DNA from 3 places in the Frondihabitans peucedani genome. Region 1 is predicted to be linked to each of the others. Evidence: predicted binding sites of a transcription regulator. Region 1 holds the regulator's gene; each other region holds the start of a gene.
What was found. The regulator LexA, encoded in region 1, represses DNA repair genes until DNA is damaged. The targets are predictions, from matches to a motif close to TCGAACANNTGTTCGA.

Region 1 (7,103 bases):
CTCGGCCAGGAGCACCTGAGTGCCCGGGTCGATCCGCCCCGGTGAGAAGACGCCGGCGGCGGTCGCCAGAGAGAGTTCGCGGCCCGCGATCTCGACCGTGATCTCTCGCGGTCGGAGTTCGCTCGACGGCTGCGACGAGAAGTAGTGCTCGCTGGCCATCCCCACAGATTATCGAACCTGAAAGGTCTAATGTGACTGCAATGACTGAGCACAGCAGCACGGGCACCGAGCGCCAGGAGAGCGACGACGTCGTCGACCGCATCCTGCGAGGCTCCGAGACCCGCGCCGGTCTGTCGGTCTTCTCGCCCGCGTCGGCGATCCAGACGAGGGGCCTCCGAGGCCCCGCAGTCGACGGCGACGCGACCGACGGCGACCAGTTCGACCTCGAAGACCGTCAGGCGCTCCGGCGCGTGGCCGGGCTCTCGACCGAGCTCGAAGACGTCACCGAGGTCGAATACCGACAGCTCCGACTCGAGAACGTCGTCCTGATCGGCGTGTATTCGCAGGGCTCCCTGCAGGATGCCGAGAACTCCCTCCGCGAGCTCGCGGCTCTCGCCGAGACGGCCGGTGCGGTCGTCCTCGACGGTCTGCTCCAGCGCCGTCCGAACCCCGACCCCAGCACCTACCTCGGCTCGGGCAAGGCGATCGAGCTGAAGAACACCGTCATGGCGCTCGGCGCCGACACCGTGATCGCCGACACCGAGCTGGCTCCGAGCCAGCGGCGCGCGCTCGAGGACGTGGTGAAGGTGAAGGTGATCGACCGCACGGCCGTCATCCTCGACATCTTCAGCCAGCACGCCAAGAGCCGCGAGGGCAAGGCGCAGGTCGAGCTCGCCCAGCTCGAGTACCTCCTCCCGCGGCTCCGCGGCTGGGGCGAGTCGATGTCCCGCCAGGCCGGTGGCCAGGTGGGCGGCGCGGGCGCGGGCATGGGCTCGCGTGGTCCCGGTGAGACGAAGATCGAGCTCGACCGCCGCCGCATCCACACGCGGATGGCGATCCTGCGCAAGAAGATCAAGGAGATGAAGCCGGCTCGAGACGCCAAGCGCGCGAACCGCGTCCGCAACGTCGTCCCGAGCGTGGCCATCGCCGGCTACACGAACGCGGGCAAGTCGAGCCTCCTCAACCGCCTCACGCGGGCAGGCGTCCTGGTCGAGAACGCGCTGTTCGCGACCCTCGATGCCACCGTCCGCAAGAGCGTCACCGACGACGGCCGCCCGTTCACGTACACCGACACCGTCGGCTTCGTCCGCAATCTGCCGCACCAGCTGGTGGAGGCCTTCCGGTCGACGCTGGAGGAGGTCGAGGGCAGCGACATCATCGTGCACGTCGTCGACGGGTCGCACCCCGACCCGGCCGCGCAGCTCGCGACGGTGCGGGAGGTCATCTCCGAGGTCGACGGCCGCGAGATCCCCGAGGTCGTCGTGTTCAACAAGAGCGACCTGGTCGACGAGGGTCAGCGCCTCGTGCTCCGCGGTCTGGTGCCCGACGCGGTCTTCGTGTCGGCCCGGACCGGCGAGGGCATCGACGAGCTCCGCGCGAAGCTCGCCGAGCTGCTCCCGCGGCCCGAGGTCGAGCTCGACCTGCTGGTGCCGTACGACCGCGGCGAGGTGATCGCCAGGATCCACGAGATCGGGCGGGTCGTCGACGTGCAGTACGTCGAGGCCGGCACGCGGGTCATCGCGAAGGTCTACCCGCAGGATGCCCCGACGCTCCAGGAGTTCGTGGCCTAGCAAGCCGACCGACGCGAACCGCCCCCGGCCTTCTGGTCGGGGGCGGTTCACGTACGGGGCTGCGCGAGGCGGGTGTTCAGGCCGTGGTCAGAGCGACCGCAGGACCGCCACGACCTTGCCGAGGATCTGCGCGTGGTCGCCCACGATCGGCTCGAAGTTCGAGTTGCGGGGGAGCAGCCACGTGTGACCGTCGCGCTGGCGGAAGACCTTGACGGTCGCCTCGTCGTCGAGCATCGCGGCGACGATCTCGCCGTTCTCGGCGTCGTTCTGCTGGCGGACGACGACCCAGTCGCCGTCGCAGATGGCGGCGTCGATCATCGACTCGCCGACCACCCTCAGCATGAAGAGCTCGCCCTTGCCGACGAGGGTGCGGGGGAGCGGCATGACGTCTTCGACCTGCTGCTCGGCCGTGATCGGGACGCCGGCCGCGATGCGACCGACGAGCGGGACCCGGGCGGTGACGTTGTCGTCGTCGTCGAAGCGGACGATCGACGGGGTCGGCTCCTCCTTCGCGGGATCCTCAGCCAGCACCTCGAGCGCGCGAGGCCGGTTCGGGTCGCGGCGGATGACCCCGGCGAGCTCGAGCTGGTTCAGCTGGTGGGTCACGCTCGAGAGGGATGCGAGGCCGACGGCGTCGCCGATCTCGCGCATGCTCGGCGGGTAGCCGCGCGCGGCGATCGAATCGCGGATCGCGCCCAGGATCAGCGTCTGCTTGGCCGTCAGAGGCTTGCGGGCCCGTGGGTCCGCCTCGGTCGTCTCCGCTGCGCTCATGACTCTCCTCGCCGTCCCGGTCGTCTCTGGCCCGGAGGCGCCTCCGACTCGAATGTCGGTGGCTCCTGTTCTGATAGGGCCAGCGATCGAAACTGTATCCGGTCGCGGTATGCCCGACAAACATATGTTCGAGCGTGTCGCACTCTTTTCGAGGCTTTCTGGCCGGATCCTCTTGAAATCGCTGCTGTTCGAAGATATGTTCGGAACACGTCTTCGCGCCAGTGCGAGAGCACGAGCAGTCCCGGCCGAGTGTTCGGTCTCGACCACTCGGCGCGAAGGCCCCCGGTTTGCGGTACGGCCCCGTCTGCGGGCCCCAGGTTTTCTGAGAGGACCATCATGAGCGCCACCATCACAGCCTTCCCCCGCGTCGCTGGCACGCACGGCATTCTCCCCGTCGACGTCGAGCGCGCCTCCGTCGAAGCCCCTGCTCGCGCATCCCACCTTCACATCACGCGCCGCGGGCGCCTCGTGCTCACAGCGACAGTGGCGCTGGCGGTCCTGGCGACGGTGCTGGGCTTCGTCCTGAGCGGCGGCAGTGCCGTGGCCACAGGCACCGCGGGCGACGTCCACTTCCAGCACGTGACCGTCGCCGCGGGCGAGACGCTCTGGCAGGTCGCCGAAGACGTCGCTCCCGACTCCGATCCCCGAGACGTCATCGCCGACATCCAGCAGCTCAACAACCTCTCCACCACGCAGGTCCTGCCGGGTCAGTCGCTGGCGATCCCGCTGAAGTACGACCACAGCTAGGCGCGATCGGTCGACGCTCTGTCGGCCGTCGCGTGGCAGCCGCCGGATCAGCCAGAGGGCGTCCCCGTGAGGGGTTGCCCTTCTCGTGTCGGCGGCCCGCCGCCACCAGTACCCGCTGCCGGCTGCTCCGCCTGTGGACGACCGCAGCAACACTCGACGGCGCCCCGTAAAATAGAGGGGTGGCTCTGACACTCGACGACCTGCCCATCCGCGACGACCTCCGTGGTCAGTCGCCCTACGGCGCGCCCCAGAAGAAGGTGCCCGTCGCCCTCAACGTCAACGAGAACACGCATCCCATTCCCGAAGACGTCGCTCGCGACATCGTCGAGTCGCTCGCTGCTGCCGTCCTCGACGTCAACCGCTACCCCGACCGGGAGTTCACGGCGCTCCGCGAGAGCCTCGCGGGCTACATCGGCCACGGGCTGCGGGCCGACCAGATCTGGGCGGCGAACGGGTCGAACGAGGTGATCCAGCAGATCCTGCAGGCCTTCGGCGGCCCCGGTCGCCGTGCCCTCGGCTTCCCGCCCACCTACTCCATGCACTCCATCATCACGCGGGGCACCGGCACCGAGTGGGTGGAGGGCCGCCGCGACGAGGGGTTCGAGATCACCCCCGAGACGGTGGCGGCCGAGATCCGACGGGTCGACCCCGACCTCGTCTTCCTCTGCGCTCCCAACAACCCGACGGGCACGCCGGTCGAGCTGGCGACGATCGAGGCCGCGTACGAGGCGAGCCGGGGCATCGTCCTCGTCGACGAGGCGTACTTCGAGTTCATGCCCGCCGACCGGCCGAGCGCGGTGACCCTGCTCGAAGGCCGTCCGCGCCTGCTCGTCTCGCGCACCATGAGCAAGGCCTTCGCGTTCGCCGGCGCCCGTGTCGGGTATCTCGCTGCCGATCCGGCCGTGATCGATGCTCTCCGGCTGGTCCGGCTGCCGTACCACCTGTCGTCTCTGACCCAGGCGGCCGCCGTCGCCGCCCTGAGGCACGCCGACGAGATGCTCGCGATGGTCGACGACATCAAGGCGCAGCGCGACCGTATCGTGCACGGCCTGGGCGAGCTCGGCTATCACCCGTGGCCGACCTGGTCGAACTTCGTCCTCTTCGGCGGGGTCGACGACCCGCGAGCCGTCTTCGAGGCCCTGCTCGACCGCGGCATCATCGTGCGCGACCTGGCGATCCCCGGTCACCTGCGGGTCAGCGCGGGCACCGAGGCCGAGACGACCGCGTTCCTCGACGCCATGCGCGACATTAGGCTCGGAGCATGACCACTGAGAGCCCGACCGGATCGAGCGCCGGCGCGGCGAGTCTTCGCCGCACTGCCAGCGTCTCGCGCACCACGAGCGAGTCGAGCATCGAGCTCGCGATCGATCTCGACGGCACGGGAGCCTCGAGCATCGACACGTCGGTCCCGTTCTACGACCACCTGCTGACGGCCCTGTCGAAGCACTCCCTCATCGACCTCGACGTGAAGGCCACCGGCGACACGCACATCGACGTCCACCACACGGTCGAGGACATCGGGATCGCATTCGGCACCGCCCTTCGAGAGGCCCTCGGCGACAAGCGGGGCATCCGCCGCTACGGCGACGCCCTCGTCCCCCTCGACGAGGCTCTCGTCCAGGCCGTCGTCGACGTGTCCGGCCGCCCCTACCTGGTGCACTCCGGCGAGCCCGCCGGCTTCGAGCTCCACCTGATCGGCGGGCACTTCACCGGCTCGATGGTCCGTCACGTCTTCGAGGCGATCACGTTCCACGCCGGCCTCACCGTCCACGTCACGGTGCAGGGCGGCCGCGACCCGCACCACATCGCCGAAGCCGAGTTCAAGGCGTTCGCCAGGGCTCTCCGCGCTGCTGTCGAGCCCGACCCGCGCATCACCGGCATCCCGTCGACGAAGGGGACTCTGTGAGCACCGCCCTTACCGGCGAGCCCGCCTCTGGTGCCAGGCCGCACGTCGTCGTGCTCGACTACGGCAGCGGCAACGTGCACTCGGCCATCAAGGCCCTCGAGCTCGCCGGCGCCGACGTCGAGCTCACCGCCGACAGCGCACACGTCGCTGCGGCCGACGGCCTCTTCGTCCCCGGAGTCGGGGCCTTCAGCGCGGTGATGAGCCAGCTCGAATCGGTCCGCGGAGCCGAGAAGATCGATCGCCGCCTCGCCGGCGGCCGTCCGGTCCTCGGCATCTGCGTCGGCATGCAGGTCCTCTTCGACCGCGGCGTCGAGCGAGGCCAGACCACCGAGGGGCTCGGCGAGTGGCCCGGCAGCATCGAGCCGCTCAAGTCGCAGGTCGTGCCGCACATGGGCTGGAACACCGTCGACGCCCCGGTCGACTCTCAGCTGTTCGACGGCGTCCGTGACGAGCGCTTCTACTTCGTCCACTCCTACGCCGCCCAGGAGTGGTCGCTCGAGGGTCACGGAGCCCGGAAGTCGCCGAAGGTCACCTGGGCCGACCACGGCGGGCCGTTCGTCGCCGCCGTCGAGAACGGTCCCCTCTGGGCGACGCAGTTCCATCCCGAGAAGTCCGGGCAGCCGGGCATCCGCCTCCTGACCAACTGGCTCCAGACTCTCTGAGTCGACCCGGCCCCAGCCTCGTCCTTTCCGCACGGCCCGTCCGTGCCCGCCCCTCCAGAGAGTCCCATGAGCGAGTTCACCTCCACCCCCGCCCTCACCCTCCTCCCCGCCGTCGACGTGGCCGACGGGAAGGCTGTGCGCCTGACGCAGGGGGAGGCCGGCACCGAGACGAGCTACGGCGACCCTGTCGACGCAGCGGCCGACTGGCAGGAGCAGGGAGCCGAGTGGCTCCACCTCGTCGACCTCGACGCCGCCTTCGGCCGGGGCGACAACCGGGCGCTCATCCGCCGGGTCATCCACCACGTCAAGGGTCTCCACGTCGAGCTGTCGGGCGGCATCCGCGACGACCGTTCCCTGGCCGAGGCCCTCGAGACCGGCGTCAAGCGCATCAACCTCGGCACCGCTGCACTCGAGAACCCCGAGTGGGCGGCGCACGCCATCGCGGAGCACGGCGACGCCGTGGCCGTCGGCCTCGACGTCCGCGGCACGACGCTCGCCGCCCGCGGGTGGACGAGAGAGGGCGGAGACCTCTGGGACGTCCTTGCCCGACTCGAGGACGCCGGCTGCTCGCGCTACGTCGTGACCGACGTCACGAAGGACGGCACCCTGCAGGGCCCGAACCTCGACCTGCTGCGGCAGGTCATGGCCCGCACCGACCGTCCCGTCGTCGCGTCCGGGGGCATCTCGAGCCTCGACGACCTGATCGCCCTGCGGGAGCTCGTCCCGGAGGGGCTCGAGGGCGCGATCGTCGGCAAGGCCCTGTACTCGGGCGCCTTCACGCTGCGGGCCGCCCTCGACGTCGCGAGCCGGTGATGGCGGCCCGGCCCGAGCATCCTGCGGTCCCGGGGCACGAGGGGCTCGCCGGCGGCGCCGACAGTGCCGGCACCCCCTGGGCCGGGCGGACGTTCCAGGCGCACGACACGGCGTACGCGGGCGACGACGGGTCCGCTGATCCTGCGCTCGTCCGTGCCCTGGCGCGCTTCCGGGCCCGCGAGGTCTCCGAGGCCGCGGTCGTCGACGCGCTTCGGGGGGCGCGTCTGCTGATCCCGCTGATGGCCCACGCCGGCGACGAGGGGGTCAACGAGCACGGCGTCCGGGTCGACAAGACCCAGGAGCTCGCCATCGTGACGGTCGCCGGCCCCGACGGCCGCAGCGTGCTGCCCGCGTTCTCCAGTGTCGACACCCTCCGCGCCTGGAACCCGGGTGCGCGGCCGGTGCCCGCCGAGACACGCAGGATCGCGATCGCCGCAGCTTCCGAGGCGACCGAGCTCCTCGTCCTCGACCCCG
Region 2 (7,103 bases), on a different contig from region 1:
GCGCGTCGAAGCGCCCCTCGCCGGTGACGACGGCATCGGCACCGCGGAGGGCGTCGCCCAGCCGCACGGTCTCCGCGACCACGGCGGCGCCCGGGGCGAGCGACGCGCCCCAGGCCAGGAGCCCGAAGCCCGTCCCGCCCGCGGCTCCGGCGCCCGGCGTCTCGGCAGAGCCCGGCACGAGGGCGGCGAACCGCGCCAGCGCGGTCTCCATGGCCGCCATGTCGTCGGGTGTCGCCCCCTTCTGCGGTCCGAAGACGGCCGCCGCCCCGAGCTGCCCGAGGAGCGGGTTCACGACATCCGAGACGACCACCGCGCCGCGGGGCGGGAGGGCGGCGAGGCCGGCGAGATCGACCGAGGCGATCTCGGCCAGCCCCCGGGCTCCCGGTCCGACAGGTCGACCGTCGGCCGTGAGCAGCTCGGCCCCGAGGGCCTGCAGGGCGCCGGCCCCGCCGTCGGTGGAGCAGCTGGAGCCGATCGCGAGCAGGAGCCTCGTCGCACCAGCCGCGAGGGCGTCCGCGACGGCCTCGCCGAATCCGCGGGTCGTGGCATCCTGCGCGCGCAGCCGGTCGGGATCGAGCAGCGTGATCCCGCTCGTCGACGCCAGCTCGACCACCGCCGTGCCGTCGGGCAGGAGGAGCCAGCTCGCGTCGACCGGGTCGCCCAGGGGGCCGGTGACGCGCACCTCCCGGCGGACGGACCCGGGCACCGCGGCCTCGAACGCATCGAGCGTGCCCTCGCCGCCGTCGGCCATCGGCAGGAGGACGAGCTCGTCGCCCGGACGGGCCGACGACCAGCCGGCGGCGATCGCGGAGGCGGCCTCCCGGGCGTCGGCGGAGCCCTTGAACGAGTCGGGGGCGACGATGATCCTCATGGTCCGAGAGTAGAGGGGAGCGGTACGATCGGCTCAGCAGCCCAGCGTGGGGCGGAGGCTGACCGACAGACCGACAGGGCTGCAGACCGAGAGGGCTGCCCGGCGGTTCGACAGGGGAGCATCCCGTGGCGAGAGATCAGCATCCGAAGCAGGAGCGGGCTCAGGCCACTCGGGCTGCCATCGTCCTCGCCGCCGCGACCGTCTTCGCCCGGCGCGGCTACGCGCGGACCACCCTCGACGAGGTCGCCGTCGCCGCCGGCGTCACGAAGGGCGCCCTCTACTTCCACTTCTCCTCGAAGCACGACCTGGCCGACGCCGTCATCGAGGAGGAGACCAGGATCACGTCCGAGCGAGCACAGGCGACTCTCGCCGAGGGGCGCCCCGGCCTCGAGACGCTGGTGCGGCTCACCCTCGGCTTCACGATCGAGATCGTCGACGACGTCGTCGTCGCGGCCGGGGTGCGGCTGACCACGGAGGAGCTCGGCGACGAGCTGCACGTGCACCTGCCGTACGAGATGTGGGCGGAGGTCTACCTCGGCCTCCTGCGGCGGGGCGTGGACGAGGGCCAGCTGAGGTCCGACCTCGACCCCGAGAAGGTGGCGCGGTTCCTCGTCGCCGCGTTCACCGGCGTCCAGTCCGTCTCGAACGTCCTCACCGGACGGGCGGACCTCGTGCCCCGGGTGCGCGAGATGTGGGAGACCCTGCTGCCCGCGATCTGCGCGCCGGAGCAACTCGACGGGTGCAGGCACCTGCCGGAGCTGATCACGCGCTGATCCTGCGCGGCTCCCGCTCGTCGAGGTGTCGACCGATCGGTTGACGGGCGACAGAGCCGATCCACTGTTCCCCCGGACGCCCTGTCCGCGCGATCCTTGAGCCATGACCGAACCAGCGCACGTGAGCGTGCGAGACCTGCGGAAGACCTACGGCGCATTCGACGCCGTGTCGGGGGTGAGCTTCGAGATCCAGCGGGGCGAGACCTTCGCCCTCCTCGGCCCCAACGGAGCCGGCAAGAGCACGACCATCGAGATCCTCGAGGGCTACCGCGACCGCACCTCGGGCGACGTCACCGTGCTCGGCGTCGACCCGCAGACGGCGGGCCGCGACTGGCGGGCGCGGATCGGCATGGTGCTCCAGTCGAGCGGCGAGAGCGGCAACGTCACCGTGCGTGAGCAGGTGTCGCACTTCGCCCGCCTCTACCCGCACCCGCGGGACGTCGAGGAGACGATCGCCGCCGTCGGCCTGACCGAGAAGGCGGGCACCAGGATCAAGGCGCTCTCCGGCGGTCAGAGGCGCCGCGTCGACGTCGCGCTCGGCGTGATCGGCAGGCCCGAGCTGCTCTTCCTCGACGAGCCGACGACGGGCTTCGACCCGGAGGCGAGGCGGGGGTTCTGGGAGCTGATCCGCTCGCTCAAGCGCGAGGGGACGACGATCCTGCTGACCACCCACTACCTCGACGAGGCCGCGCAGCTGAGCGATCGCGCCGGCGTCATCGCCGGAGGCAGCCTGATCGACATCGGCCGCATCGACGAGATCGGCGGGCAGGATGCGCGGACCCCGATGGTCCGCTGGCTCGACGCGGACGGTGCTCACGTCGAGCGCACCCTCGAGCCCGCGGCCCTCGTGGCCCGGCTCCACGCGGCCCTCGGCGACGGGCTCCGCGACCTCGAGGTCGTCCGCCCGAGCCTCGAGGACGTCTACCTCGACCTCGTCCAGGCGGCAGCGCCTGTTCCCGCACTCGAAGGAGAACCCGCATGAACGCCCTCGCCATCGGCCTCGACCGCGCCCGCTACGAGACCCGGGTCTACTTCCGGCAGGGCGACACGATCCTGTTCACGTTCCTGTTCCCGATCATCATGCTCACGATCTTCTCGGTCGCCTTCAGCTCGGCCGGTGACATCGGCACCCGCCCGGACGGCTCGGGCGGAGTGACCCCCGCCGCCTTCTACCTGCCAGGGATGATCGCCGCCGGGATCCTGCTCTCCGGAGTCCAGAACCTGGCCGTCGACATCGCGGTCGAGCGCGGCGACGGCACGCTCAAACGCCTCGCCGGCACCCCTCTGCCGGTCGTGTCGTACTTCATCGGCAAGCTCGGGCAGGTCTTCGCGACGTCGGTGCTGCAGGTGATCCTGCTGATCCTGATCGCGCACTTCGCCTTCTCGGTCGACCTGCCCACCTCGGCCGACAAGTGGTTCAGCTTCGTCTGGATCTACGTGCTCGGCATGATCACGTCGGCGGTCCTCGGGATCGCGCTCTCGCGGGTGCCGCGCTCGGGCAAGAGCGCCACGGCGGTCATCATCCCGATCGTGCTGGTGCTGCAGTTCGTCAGCGGCGTCTACCTGCAGTTCTCGATGCTCCCGGACTGGCTGCAGAATGTCGCGTCGGTGTTCCCGCTGAAGTGGATCGCTCAGGGGACGCGCTCCGTCTTCCTGCCCGCCGGGTTCGCCTCGCAGGAGCAGGGCGGCGACTGGAACCTCGCCGGCGTCGCGATCGCGCTCGGCATCTGGTTCGTCGTCGGGGTGGCGGCGGCGCTCGCGACCTTCCGCTGGATCCGGAAGGACACCTGACGGACGGTCTCGACCGTCGGGGTCGCTCGCGACCGCGTCCGCCCGCGGTCGGGAACGGCCTCCGCGGTCGGGAGGGACCGGCTGCCTGGCTGAGCCGCTAGAGCGCCAGCCGCGACCAGCGGCCGCCGTCGCGCCGGGTGAGGGCGGTGCCGGTCACCTCGGCGAGCGGCGCCGTGCTCCGGGCGACGCTGTCGGCGACCCGGGCCGCCGCGTGGTCGTCGTCGGACGTGAAGCGGACCGTGATCCTGGCCTCGCCGCGCACCACCGCGACGTCGCGCGCCTCGACGACGACGACCTCGGCGGCCGAGTCGGCGGCGGTCGGCAGGATCACCGTCGGGTCGACGCCCGGGGCGAGCCGGCCGATCGAGAGGGTCACCCGGTACGACGCCACTAGCGCGCGTGCCCGGCGAGGCGCTGCACCAGCGACTGCCTCACGGTCGGCCACTCGCCGTCGATCACCGAGAAGACCACGGTGTCGCGGATGGTGCCGTCGGGCCAGACACGGTGGTTCCGCAGGACGCCGTCCTGCTTCGCGCCGAGGCGGGCGACGGCCGCGCGCGACTGTTGGTTGTGCCAGTGGACCCGGAACTCGACCGCGATGCAGCCGAGGCTCTCGAACGCGTGGGTCAGGAGGAGGAGCTTCGCCTCGGTGTTGATGCCGGTGCGCTGCGCTGCCCGCCCGAGCCAGGTGGAGCCGATCTCGAGGCGGCGGTGCGCCGGCTCGAGGTTGAGCACCGTCGTGATGCCGACGGCCCGGCCGGTCGCCGTGTCGACGACGGCCCACGGCACGCTGGCCCCCTCGGCGTGTGCCGCCATCCGCGCCTCGATGTCGGCGCTCATGCGCTCGGGGCTCGCGATGTGGGTCGCGTACCAGGTCTTCCAGAGCTCGCCCTCGCGCACGGCGTCGGCGAGGTCCGGCGCGTGCTCCGGGGCGAGCGGCTCGAGGACGACGCGGTCTCCGGTCAGGGCGGGCTGCGAGGTGAACTCCATGGCTCCGACCCTAGGGGCAGGCGGCCGCCCGGCACGAGCGCCGTCAGTCGTAGGTGCGGAGCAGGCGCCAGAGGGAGTTGTACGGCTCGCGCGACACGTCGAACACGTGGGTGTCGCCCCGCTCGGAGGTGGCCTGGAACCGCCACGACTCGCGGGGCTCGAGGGGGTGCGTGATCCTGGGATCGAAGACCTGCTCGGTCTGCCACCCCGGGAACGTCGGGGTGAGGCGCGTGGGCACGTCGCTGACCCGGTAGCGCTCGGATCGCCAGACGAGGCGCTGCGGCACGCCGTCGTCGGAGACCCACACGGTCACGGACTCGTCGACCCGGGTCATGGTGGTCACCCTGCTCCTCTCATTCGAACGTGTGTTCGATAGAAGGGCACTCTACGTCGCGCTCCCGCGACTCGCCAAGCGCGAGATCCGCCCGAGCAGGATCGGGTGTCTGGTCGAGCAGGATCGGGGCATCCGGTCGAGCAGGATCAGGAGGCGCGCTCGATCGGATCGCCCGTCGTCAGCTGCCAGAGCGCGACGCCGTGCAGCCCGATCGACTTCGCGTAGTTCGACCGGACGGTGAGCGACCGGCCATCCGACCACCAGAGGACGGTGCCGTTCTGCAGCTTGGCGGTCCACTCGCCCTGCGCCGCCACCCAGCTGGCCCGCGACCCTGCCTTCTTGCGGGCCGCGGCCGGGCTGAGCACGCCGCCGCCGCCGCTGGTCGTCCAGCTGTAGCCGTAGCCGGCGACACCGAGGTCGACCTTCTTGGCCGACACGACCGAGGTCAGAGCGGCCACGACCTGCTTGGCCCAGGGGAGCCCGCCGACCGGCCCGGCGGAGCTGAAGCCGCTGCCGTGCTCGTCGTAGGCCATGACGACGAAGCGGTCGACCAGGGGCTCGAGGCTCTTCAGGTCGTAGCCGGCCGACTCGTACGCGGCCGGGCTCGTCTCGGCCATCACGGCGATCGAGATGGTGGCGCGCTCCGGAAGCGCGGCCCGGAGCTCGGTGACGAACGACACGAGATCGTCGGCGTTCTGGGCCGAGAGGTACTCGAGGTCGAGCCCGATGCCGTCGTAGCCGCCGTGCTCCACCTCGGAGGCGAGACCCGAGATGACGAACGACCGGTTCTCGGCGCTCGACAGCATCTTCGTGGCGATCGCGCCGCTGAAGTCGCCCTTGTCGGGGTCGATGTTGTTGACGAGGAGCTCCGACTTCTTGCCGTCCTTCTTCGCGCGGGCGGCGATCGCCAGCGCCTCGTTCGACGAGGCGGCGACTCCCTCGCCCTCGGGCGTCAGGCTCACGCCCGAGATGCCGACGAGGTCGATCGCCGAGCGATCGCGCTGCAGGGCGGTGAGGGTGGCGGCGCTCGCGACGCCGTAGCCCTCGACCGACAGCTGCGCCGGGACGGTCGCGACGTGCGAGTCGCTGCCTGCCGCACCCGAGCATCCTGCGGTCAGGAGGACGGCGGCCACGGCCAGACCGCCGATCACGGCTCGGGAGGCGCGCTGACGGGTCATGCGACGAGGGTAGCGGGGGAGGCGAGGGCCCCGCTGAGACCGCCGGCCCAGAGATGGCACTCGCGCCGCCGGAAGGCCGCCGAGGCGGACTCGGCCCTCCGAACCCCCTCTCGAGTACCCCCACTTCGGGGCGCACAGCCGAGGGCGGGCGTGAATCCCGCGCAGGATCGCGACGGCGCAGGCCGGTCGAAAAGGGGTCGGATCCGCTCGTCGGAAGACCCCGTTCGAGGGACGATGCGGCGTCTGTCACGCCCCGAGGGGCACAGAATCAGGGTACAAACGCCGTCTGTGTCCGCAGGATGGAGGACATGACCGTGTGCCCGCGTCAGTGCTCCGGGCGGAACCTGCGGCAGTCGCAGAGTGCGCAGTCGGTGCCGCGCCGGTAGTGCTCGTGAGCCTCGTGGACGTGCCCGCAGACGCACAGGGCGTTCGGCGACGGCTCGGTGGGCATCGGTCGTCCTGTTCGCTCGGGGGCTGGTCGCAAGGGCTGGTTGCGGAGGCTGGAGGAGCCCCCGCGACTCGAAAGCCAATATATCACACCCCGGCACCTGCTGAACAGCTCCGTCTACCTCGGGGTACACGCTTGTCCTCCTCGGTGCCGACCCGTGTCCTCCACGCTGCCCACAGAAAGGGGTACGACGACCTCTGGGACGAGCGGGTGATCTCCTGCGATTCTCGAAAACCACCCCCCATACGCGGGGGTTCTGTGACGGGTCTGCGCGAAGCTAGGTTGACACCACCCGAAGACGGGACGGCACCGGATCCCACTCCGGCCGCCTCGTCGAGGAGAAGAACCACCCCGACGTTCTCTCCCGCTCAGTCGACGACGACCCGACACACAGTCGTCGCTGCGCGCAAAACACGAGTTACCACGCCCCCGCATCGCCTAACCCGAAAAGGCCTCCCCCCATGGCTCTCCGCTCTGCCCTGCGCTCCTCCAACCCGACCATCTCGATCATCGTCCCCACCCGGAACGAGGCCAAGAACCTCGAGGTGATCCTGCCCCAGCTCCCCGACGTGCACGAGGTCATCCTCGTCGACGGCAACTCGGTCGACGGTACCGTCGAGACCGCTCTCCGCGTCCTCCCGAGCATCAAGATCGTCCACCAGACCCGCAAGGGCAAGGGGAACGCCCTGGCCTGCGGCTTCGAGGCCGCCACCGGCGA
Region 3 (7,103 bases), on a different contig from region 1:
AATGGACGGAGATCGGCCGATCCTGCGCGATCTCATGCGGATCGGAGGGGCGCGCCTCGAGAATCTCCGTCCATATGCACCACCGGGGCACACCAGGCGCAGGCTCTCCGTCCATATGCACCACGGGGGCACCCAAGGCGCAGGATCTCCGTCGTTATGGACGGAGAACCCCCAGCACCAGACGCACAGGCCGACCGACACGCGCGCCCGAGCCCCAGAGCGCACCCTCTCACTCGCTCACCGGATCGTCTGATTTGATGACCCCATGCCCCTCGCGATCGAAGACTACGCACTGATCGGCGACTGCCACACGGCCGCCCTCGTCGGCAAAGACGGCAGCATCGACTGGCTCTGCCTCCCCCGGTTCGACTCCGCCTCCATGTTCGCCGGACTCCTCGGCGACGAGAACAGCGGCCGGTGGCTCCTCGCCCCGACAGATGCCACCGCCACCTCGACCAGGAGGTACGTCGACGACACGTTCGTCCTGGTCACCACCTGGACCACGTCCACCGGCGTGGTCGAGGTGACCGACCTGATGCCGTACGGCGACCGCCGGGCCGACGTGGTGAGGCAGGTCCGCGGCGTGAGCGGCAGCGTCAGGATGACCGAAGACCTCCGCATCCGCTTCGGCTACACGACCGCGATCCCCTGGATCCGGCAGATCGACGACCCGGGCGACTCCGGCGCACACGTCGCGGCCACTCCCGCACACATCCCCACCGGCACCCTCATCGCCATCGCCGGGCCCGACGCCGTGATCGTCCGCGGGCCGAAGCTCACCGCCGCCGACCACACCCACCAGGCCTCCTTCGAGGTCGCGGCGGGCGACGTCGTCGACCTCTCCCTCACCTGGTACCCGTCGCACCGCGAGCCCCCGACACCCGTCGACGTCGAGCGCCGAATCGCCGACACGATCACCTGGTGGCAGGAGTGGGCCTCGCACTCCGACGCGCCGACCGCCTACGGCTCCGAGGTGCACCGGTCGCTGCTCCTCCTGCGCGCGCTCACGCACGAGGACACCAACGGCATCGTCGCCGCCGCGACCACGAGCCTGCCCGAGCAGTTCGGCGGCTCCCGCAACTGGGACTACCGGTACGTCTGGCTGCGCGACGCCTCGATGACGCTGCAGACCCTGATCCTGCACGGCTTCGCCGACGAGGCGACCGGCTGGCGCGACTGGCTGCTCCGCGCCATCGCCGGCGACCCCAAGGACGTCCAGATCATGTACGGCCTGAGCGGTGAGCGCTACCTCGCCGAGACCACGATCGACGAGCTGCCGGGCTACCGGGGCGCCGCCCCCGTGCGCGTGGGCAACGGCGCCTACACGCAGTACCAGGGCGACGTCTTCGGCGAGATCATGGTCGCGCTCCACGACGCCCGGGAGCTCGGCGTCGAGGAGGGCGCCGACTCGTGGTCGCTGCAGCGCGCGCTCGTGCAGCACGTCGAGGAGAACTGGAACAAGGCCGACAACGGCATCTGGGAGATCCGAGGCCCCGCGCAGCACTTCACGCACTCCCGCGTCATGATCTGGGCGGCACTCGATCGAGCGGTCAAGGGCGTGCAGCAGTTCCACCTCGACGGCCCGGTCGACCGCTGGATGGCCCTCCGCGAGAAGGTGCGCGACGAGATCGAGACGCACGGCTACGACGAGGAGCGCGGCTGCTACGTGCAGCACTACGGCTCGAAGGAGGTCGACGCCTCGCTGCTGCAGCTGGTGCAGGTCGGCTACGTCGACGCCCACGACCCCAGGATGCTCGGCACCGTCAAGGCCATCGAAGACGACCTGCTCCGTGACGGGCTCCTCGTCCGCTACCGGACCGAGTCCGGAGTCGACGGGCTGACCGGCACGGAGAACCCGTTCCTGACCTGCTCGTTCTGGCTCGCCGAGCAGTACGCGCGGAGCGGCCGCCTCGACGACGCGATCGAGCTGATGGACCGCCTCGTCGGCTTCCGCAACGACGTCGGGATGCTCAGCGAGGAGATCGAGGTCGCCACCGGCCACCACGTCGGCAACACCCCGCAGGCGCTGTCGCACCTCGCGCTGGTCCGCGCGGCTGACGCGATCGACGCCGCCATCGAGCACTCGCGCGGCAACCGGGGCCGCCGACTCGCCAGCACCACCGGCACGCCGTACCACTCCGACAACGGGCCCGCCACCCCTGCCGACCGCTGGCCCGACGACCTCGGCGCCGACCGCACCACGGGCGCGTAGCGGACGCACCGCCCCCGACGCGGCGCCTCCCACGCGCCGCCCCCGACGCACGACACCCCCGTGCGGCCCGGACACCTCGCCGAAGCAGGGTGCCGAGCCGCACGGGGTGCGAGCGGAGCCGGACCGGGTCAGGCCTCCTTGGAGGTCTCCCAGTCGGCCGGGCCGGACGAACCGGCCGGGTACGTCTCGAGCGGCACGCGGTCGCTCTGCCACGCGTCGAGCACCGGCTGGACGATCGCCCAGCAGCGCTCGGCGACGTCGCCGCGGATCGACAGCGTCGGGTCGTCGTGGAAGATGCCCGAGAGCACCTCGCCGTAGGGGGTCAGCTCGGGCTTGCCGAGGTCGGTCTTGAAGACCGACTTCTCGAGCGAGAACGGGTTGCCCTTGCCGTTGGTCGTGACGCCGAGCTCGAGGGTCTCGGGGCTGATCTCGATCCGGAGCGTGTCGGGGGTCGACGCGCCCTTCAGACCCGCGGGGAGCACCGGCACCGGCTTGAAGGTGATCAGCACCTCCTTGCGGATCTTCGACATGCCCTTGCCGGAGCGCAGGACGAACGGCACACCGGCCCAGCGGCGCGTCTTGATCTCGAACTCGACCTCGGCGAGGGTCTCGGTCTGGCGCGACGGGTCGACGCCGTCCTCGTCGGAGTACGACGGGACGTCCTTGCCGTCGATGGTCCCGGCCGAGTACTGGCCGCGACGGCTCGAGGCGAGCGGGTCGCCGTCCTTGACCCAGGTGGCCCGCAGCACGCGGGCGATCTCGCTCCGGAGCTCGACCGCGTCGATCGACGCCGGGGCGTCCATCGCGATGATGGCAAGGATCTGGAGGAGGTGGCTCTGGATCATGTCGATCAGGGCGCCGGCGGTGTCGTAGTACTGCGCGCGGCCCTCGAGGCCGAGGACCTCGTCGTAGAAGATCTCGACCTTGGCGATGTTGTCGCTGTTCCAGACCGGCTCGAAGAGGCGGTTGGCGAAGCGGAGACCGATGATGTCGAGCACGGTCGAGCGGCCGAGGAAGTGGTCGGTGCGGTGGATGCGCTCCTCCGGGACGACCTTGAGGAGCTCCTCGTTGAGGTCGCGGGCGCCCTGCTCGTCGCTGCCGAACGGCTTCTCGAGCGCGAGGCGGAGCCCGTCGGGGAGGTCGATCTCCTCGAGGGCCTTGATGACCTTCACGGAGATCGCCGGCGGAAGGGCGAAGTACATCACCGGCTCGCCCTCGGACGCCTGGAACAGCTTCTTCAGGTGCTCGGGGTCGGTGGGGTCGCCCTGGATGTACTCGCTCGAGGCGAGCGTGCGCTTGGCGAGGTCGCTGCCCGCGTCGCCGTTGAACGCCGTCTTGACGACGGAGTCCCACTCTTCGGGGCTGCGCTCGCTGCGGCCGGTGCCGATGAGCTTGACGTCGACGCCGCGGTCGCTCTTCAGCAGGCTGGCGAGGCCGGGCAGGAGGAGTCGCTCGGTGAGGTCGCCCGAGGCGCCCAGGATGATGAGGGTGGTCGTGTCGGTCATCAGGCGGCAGACTCGAATCGAGTCGCGGTGTGGATGGTCATGGGCGTCCTTTCCGAATCGAACTTGTGGAACCCAGGGGGTCAATGCGCGGGCGCGGGGAGGAATTCCCTGCGAAGGGGGCCCTGCCAGGACCCGGGGGCGGGCAGGGGCGCGAAGAGGCCCCGGTGCCAGCGTCCACCGTACTGCGAGATCGACGGGCCGGTCACACTCCGCACGCGCTCCCGGCTACCGGGTCGCAATCGGCTCCCGGTGACCTACACTGTTCGAACACACGTTCGAATCGAGAGCCGAGAGGCGGTCGCCGTGAGCTTCACCCACCTGCATGTCGCCTCGTCGTTCAGCGCTCACTACGGCACCGCCAGCCCTCTCGAGCTCGTCGGGCAGGCCGCCACGAACGGTGCCGACGCGGCCGCGATCACCGACCGCGACGGCCTCTACGGCGCGATCCGGCACATCGGCGCCTGCCGCCTCGCGGGCATCGACCCGATCGTCGGCGTCGAGATCGGGGTCGCGAGCGCTCCGGTCGCCGGGCGCGGGCCGACCGCCGCCGACGCCGACCGCGTCGTCGTACTCGCGCACGGGCGGCTCGCGGGCGCCGGCTGGGCGTCCCTCTGCCGTCTCATCAGCGCGGCTCACGGGCGGGCGACCCGGCGCATCAGCGGCAGCGCCAACAGCGTGGCCACGATCGCCCGGAGCCGCATCCGCGCCTTCCTGGTCGGCGACGACGGCGCGACGGGCACGGTGCTGCTCGGGCCCGACTCCGACGTGGGGCGCGCGGTCACGGCCGGCGAGCACGCCCGGGCGGCCGCACTGCTCCGAGACTGGGCGGCCGAGCTGCCGGGCGGCGTCGTCGTCGAGGTGGTCTGCCACCTCACCGAGCCGGGCGAGAGCCGCAGCCTCCGCCACGCGGCACGCATGCTGGAGCTGGCGGAGGCCGTGGGGGTCCCCGCGATCCTGAGCAATGCGGTGCGGTACCGCGATCCCGACGGCGCCGTCACCGCCGACGTCCTCGACGCGGCCGGGCACCTGGCCGCGCTCGGGTCGTTCGAGCCGCAGCCGAACGCGCAGGCCTGGCTCAAGGAGCCGGGCGACATGCGGGCCCTCGCCCACAGGATCGCCAGCGTGTCGTCGCTCGACCGCCGCTCCGCAGAAGAGATGCTCGCCGCGACCGAGCAGCTCGCCGACCGGTGCCGGCTCGACCCCGACTCCGATCTCGGCTGGCGCCGGGCGAAGGTGCCCGAGCTGAGCGCGATCGGCGTCGACGGCGACCCCGACCGGGTGCTCCGGATGCGGGCCGAGGCGGGTGTGACCGAGCGCTTCGGCGACGTGTCGATGGCGAAGCGCGAGAAGATCGAGAGCCGGATGCGCGACGAGCTGCAGACCATCACCGGCTTCGGTTTCGCGGGCTACTTCCTGACCGTGGCCGACGTGTCGCAGATGATGCGCGAGATGCGGGTCCGGAACGCCGCCCGCGGCTCCGGGGCGGGCAGCCTCGTCACCTACCTGCTGCGCATCTCGAACGTCGACCCCCTCGAGCACGACCTGCTCTTCGAGAGGTTCCTCGGCAGCAAGCGCGAGACCCTCCCCGACATCGACATCGACGTCGAGTCGGCCCGGCGGCACGAGGTGTACCGGGCGATCTTCGACCGCTACGGCAGCAACCGGGTCACCCTGATGTCGATGCAGTCGACCTACCGCGGTCGCGGCGCGGTGCGCGACGCCGGCCTCGCCCTGGGGCTCGACGAGGAGCAGATCGACCTCGTCGCGAACAACGTCTGGCGCTCGAACGCCCGCGATCTCCGGCGGGCGCTCGAAGAGAAGCCCGAGCTGCGCGAGATCGCCCAGCTGATCAAGACCAACGACCAGATCAACCTCCTGGTCGACCTCACCGAGCGGCTCGACCGCCTGCCGCGGCACATCTCGATGCACCCGTGCGGCGTGATCCTGGGCGACTCCGACCTCCTCAGCATGACGCCGGTGCAGCCGAGCGGCATGGGGCTGCCGATGAGCCAGTTCGACAAGCACGACATGAACGACGCGGGCCTGCTGAAGCTCGACGTGCTCGGGGTGCGCATGCAGTCGTCGATGGCCTTCGCCCTCGACGAGATCGAGCGGGTCAACGGGTCGCGGGCGGCGGTCGCGGGCGCGCTGCCGGTCGACGTGCCCTACGTCAACCGGCAGGGGCGCGTCGAGCTCGACGCGATCCCCCACGACGACGAGCCCACCTACGAGGCGATCCGCACCACCCACACCCTCGGCATGTTCCAGATCGAGAGCCCCGGGCAGCGCGAGCTGATCGGCAAGATGCAGCCCGACCAGTACGAGGACCTCATCGCCGACATCTCGCTGTTCCGGCCGGGCCCGATGAAGGGCAACATGGTCGCTCCGTTCCTCGACACGAAGCACGGCTTCCAGAAGCCCGACTACCTGCACCCGTCGTTCGCGCCGTTCCTCCGCGACAGCTACGGGGTGGTGATCTACCACGAGCACGTGCTCCGGATCCTGCACACCACCATGGGCGTCTCGCTCGCCGAGGCCGACGAGATCCGGCGCGCCATGGAGAAGCGCGACGACCTCGAGGAGCGCTTCCGGCGCGAGACTGCCCAGAACCTCGACGAGCAGGGCCGGAGGCGCTTCACCGACAAAGACATCGACCGCATCTGGGCAGTGCTCAAGGGCTTCGGGTCGTTCGGCTTCTGCAAGGCGCACGGGGCGGCCTTCGCCCTGCCGACCTACCAGAGCGCGTGGCTGAAGACGCACTACCCGGCGGAGTTCCTGGCCGGCATCCTGACCCACGACCCCGGCATGTACCCGCGGCGGCTGATGCTCACCGAGGCCAAGCGGATGGGCATCCCGGTGCTGCCCCTCGACGTCAACCTCTCTAGCGACGTGTACCGGGTCGAGCGGGTCCGGCCGCCGCGCACCCCGGTGGCGCGCACCAACCCGGGCGAGCTCGGCATCCGCCTCTCGCTCGCCGACGTGCAGGGCATCTCGGAGCACGAGCTCACCCGCATCCTCGAGAACCGCCCCTACACGTCGATCGCCGACTTCTACCAGCGGGCTACTCCCTCCCGGCGGCTGTTCGAGCGGCTCGGGCAGGTCGGCGCCCTCGACTCGCTGGGCGGCGAGGGCCGGACCCGCGGCGACGTCCTGGCGCGCATCCGTCAGCTCACCGGGCGTGCCACCCGGCCGAAGCCCTCCGACGCTGTGAACCAGCTCGACTTCGACGTCGACGACTCGTCGTCGGTCCCGGTCGGTACGCCCGACGTGTCGCCGCGCGAGCGGGTGAGCGACGAGCTCGACATCCTGTCGATGGAGCTCTCGGAGCACGTCATCGAGAGCTACCGGCCGATGCTCGACGACCTCGGGGTCACCCGCGCCGCCGA

Region 2: the regulator LexA is predicted to act here: its motif matches at 4,783-4,798, upstream of ABD733_RS09415 (DUF6504 family protein).
Region 3: the regulator LexA is predicted to act here: its motif matches at 3,981-3,996, upstream of ABD733_RS03060 (DNA polymerase III subunit alpha).

The regions. Positions count from the first base shown of each region.
Region 1 is NZ_BAABAU010000003.1:17,666-24,768, reverse strand. It holds gene ABD733_RS11535 (class I SAM-dependent methyltransferase) at 1-159, opposite strand, end outside; gene hflX (GTPase HflX) at 201-1,730, shown strand; gene lexA (transcriptional repressor LexA) at 1,818-2,501, opposite strand; gene ABD733_RS11520 (LysM peptidoglycan-binding domain-containing protein) at 2,838-3,248, shown strand; gene ABD733_RS11515 (histidinol-phosphate transaminase) at 3,428-4,513, shown strand; gene hisB (imidazoleglycerol-phosphate dehydratase HisB) at 4,510-5,154, shown strand; gene hisH (imidazole glycerol phosphate synthase subunit HisH) at 5,151-5,816, shown strand; gene priA (bifunctional 1-(5-phosphoribosyl)-5-((5-phosphoribosylamino)methylideneamino)imidazole-4-carboxamide isomerase/phosphoribosylanthranilate isomerase PriA) at 5,883-6,629, shown strand; gene ABD733_RS11495 (SseB family protein) at 6,629-7,103, shown strand, end outside.
Region 2 is NZ_BAABAU010000001.1:2,022,884-2,029,986, forward strand. It holds gene ABD733_RS09385 (glycerate kinase) at 1-871, opposite strand, end outside; gene ABD733_RS09390 (ScbR family autoregulator-binding transcription factor) at 997-1,644, shown strand; gene ABD733_RS09395 (ABC transporter ATP-binding protein) at 1,748-2,626, shown strand; gene ABD733_RS09400 (ABC transporter permease) at 2,623-3,435, shown strand; gene ABD733_RS09405 (hypothetical protein) at 3,533-3,811, opposite strand; gene ABD733_RS09410 (GNAT family N-acetyltransferase) at 3,826-4,425, opposite strand; gene ABD733_RS09415 (DUF6504 family protein) at 4,469-4,768, opposite strand; gene ABD733_RS09420 (glycosyl hydrolase family 18 protein) at 4,906-5,937, opposite strand; gene ABD733_RS09425 (glycosyltransferase family 2 protein) at 6,847-7,103, shown strand, end outside.
Region 3 is NZ_BAABAU010000001.1:646,954-654,056, forward strand. It holds gene ABD733_RS03050 (glycoside hydrolase family 15 protein) at 266-2,212, shown strand; gene ABD733_RS03055 (glucose-6-phosphate dehydrogenase) at 2,341-3,717, opposite strand; gene ABD733_RS03060 (DNA polymerase III subunit alpha) at 4,021-7,103, shown strand, end outside.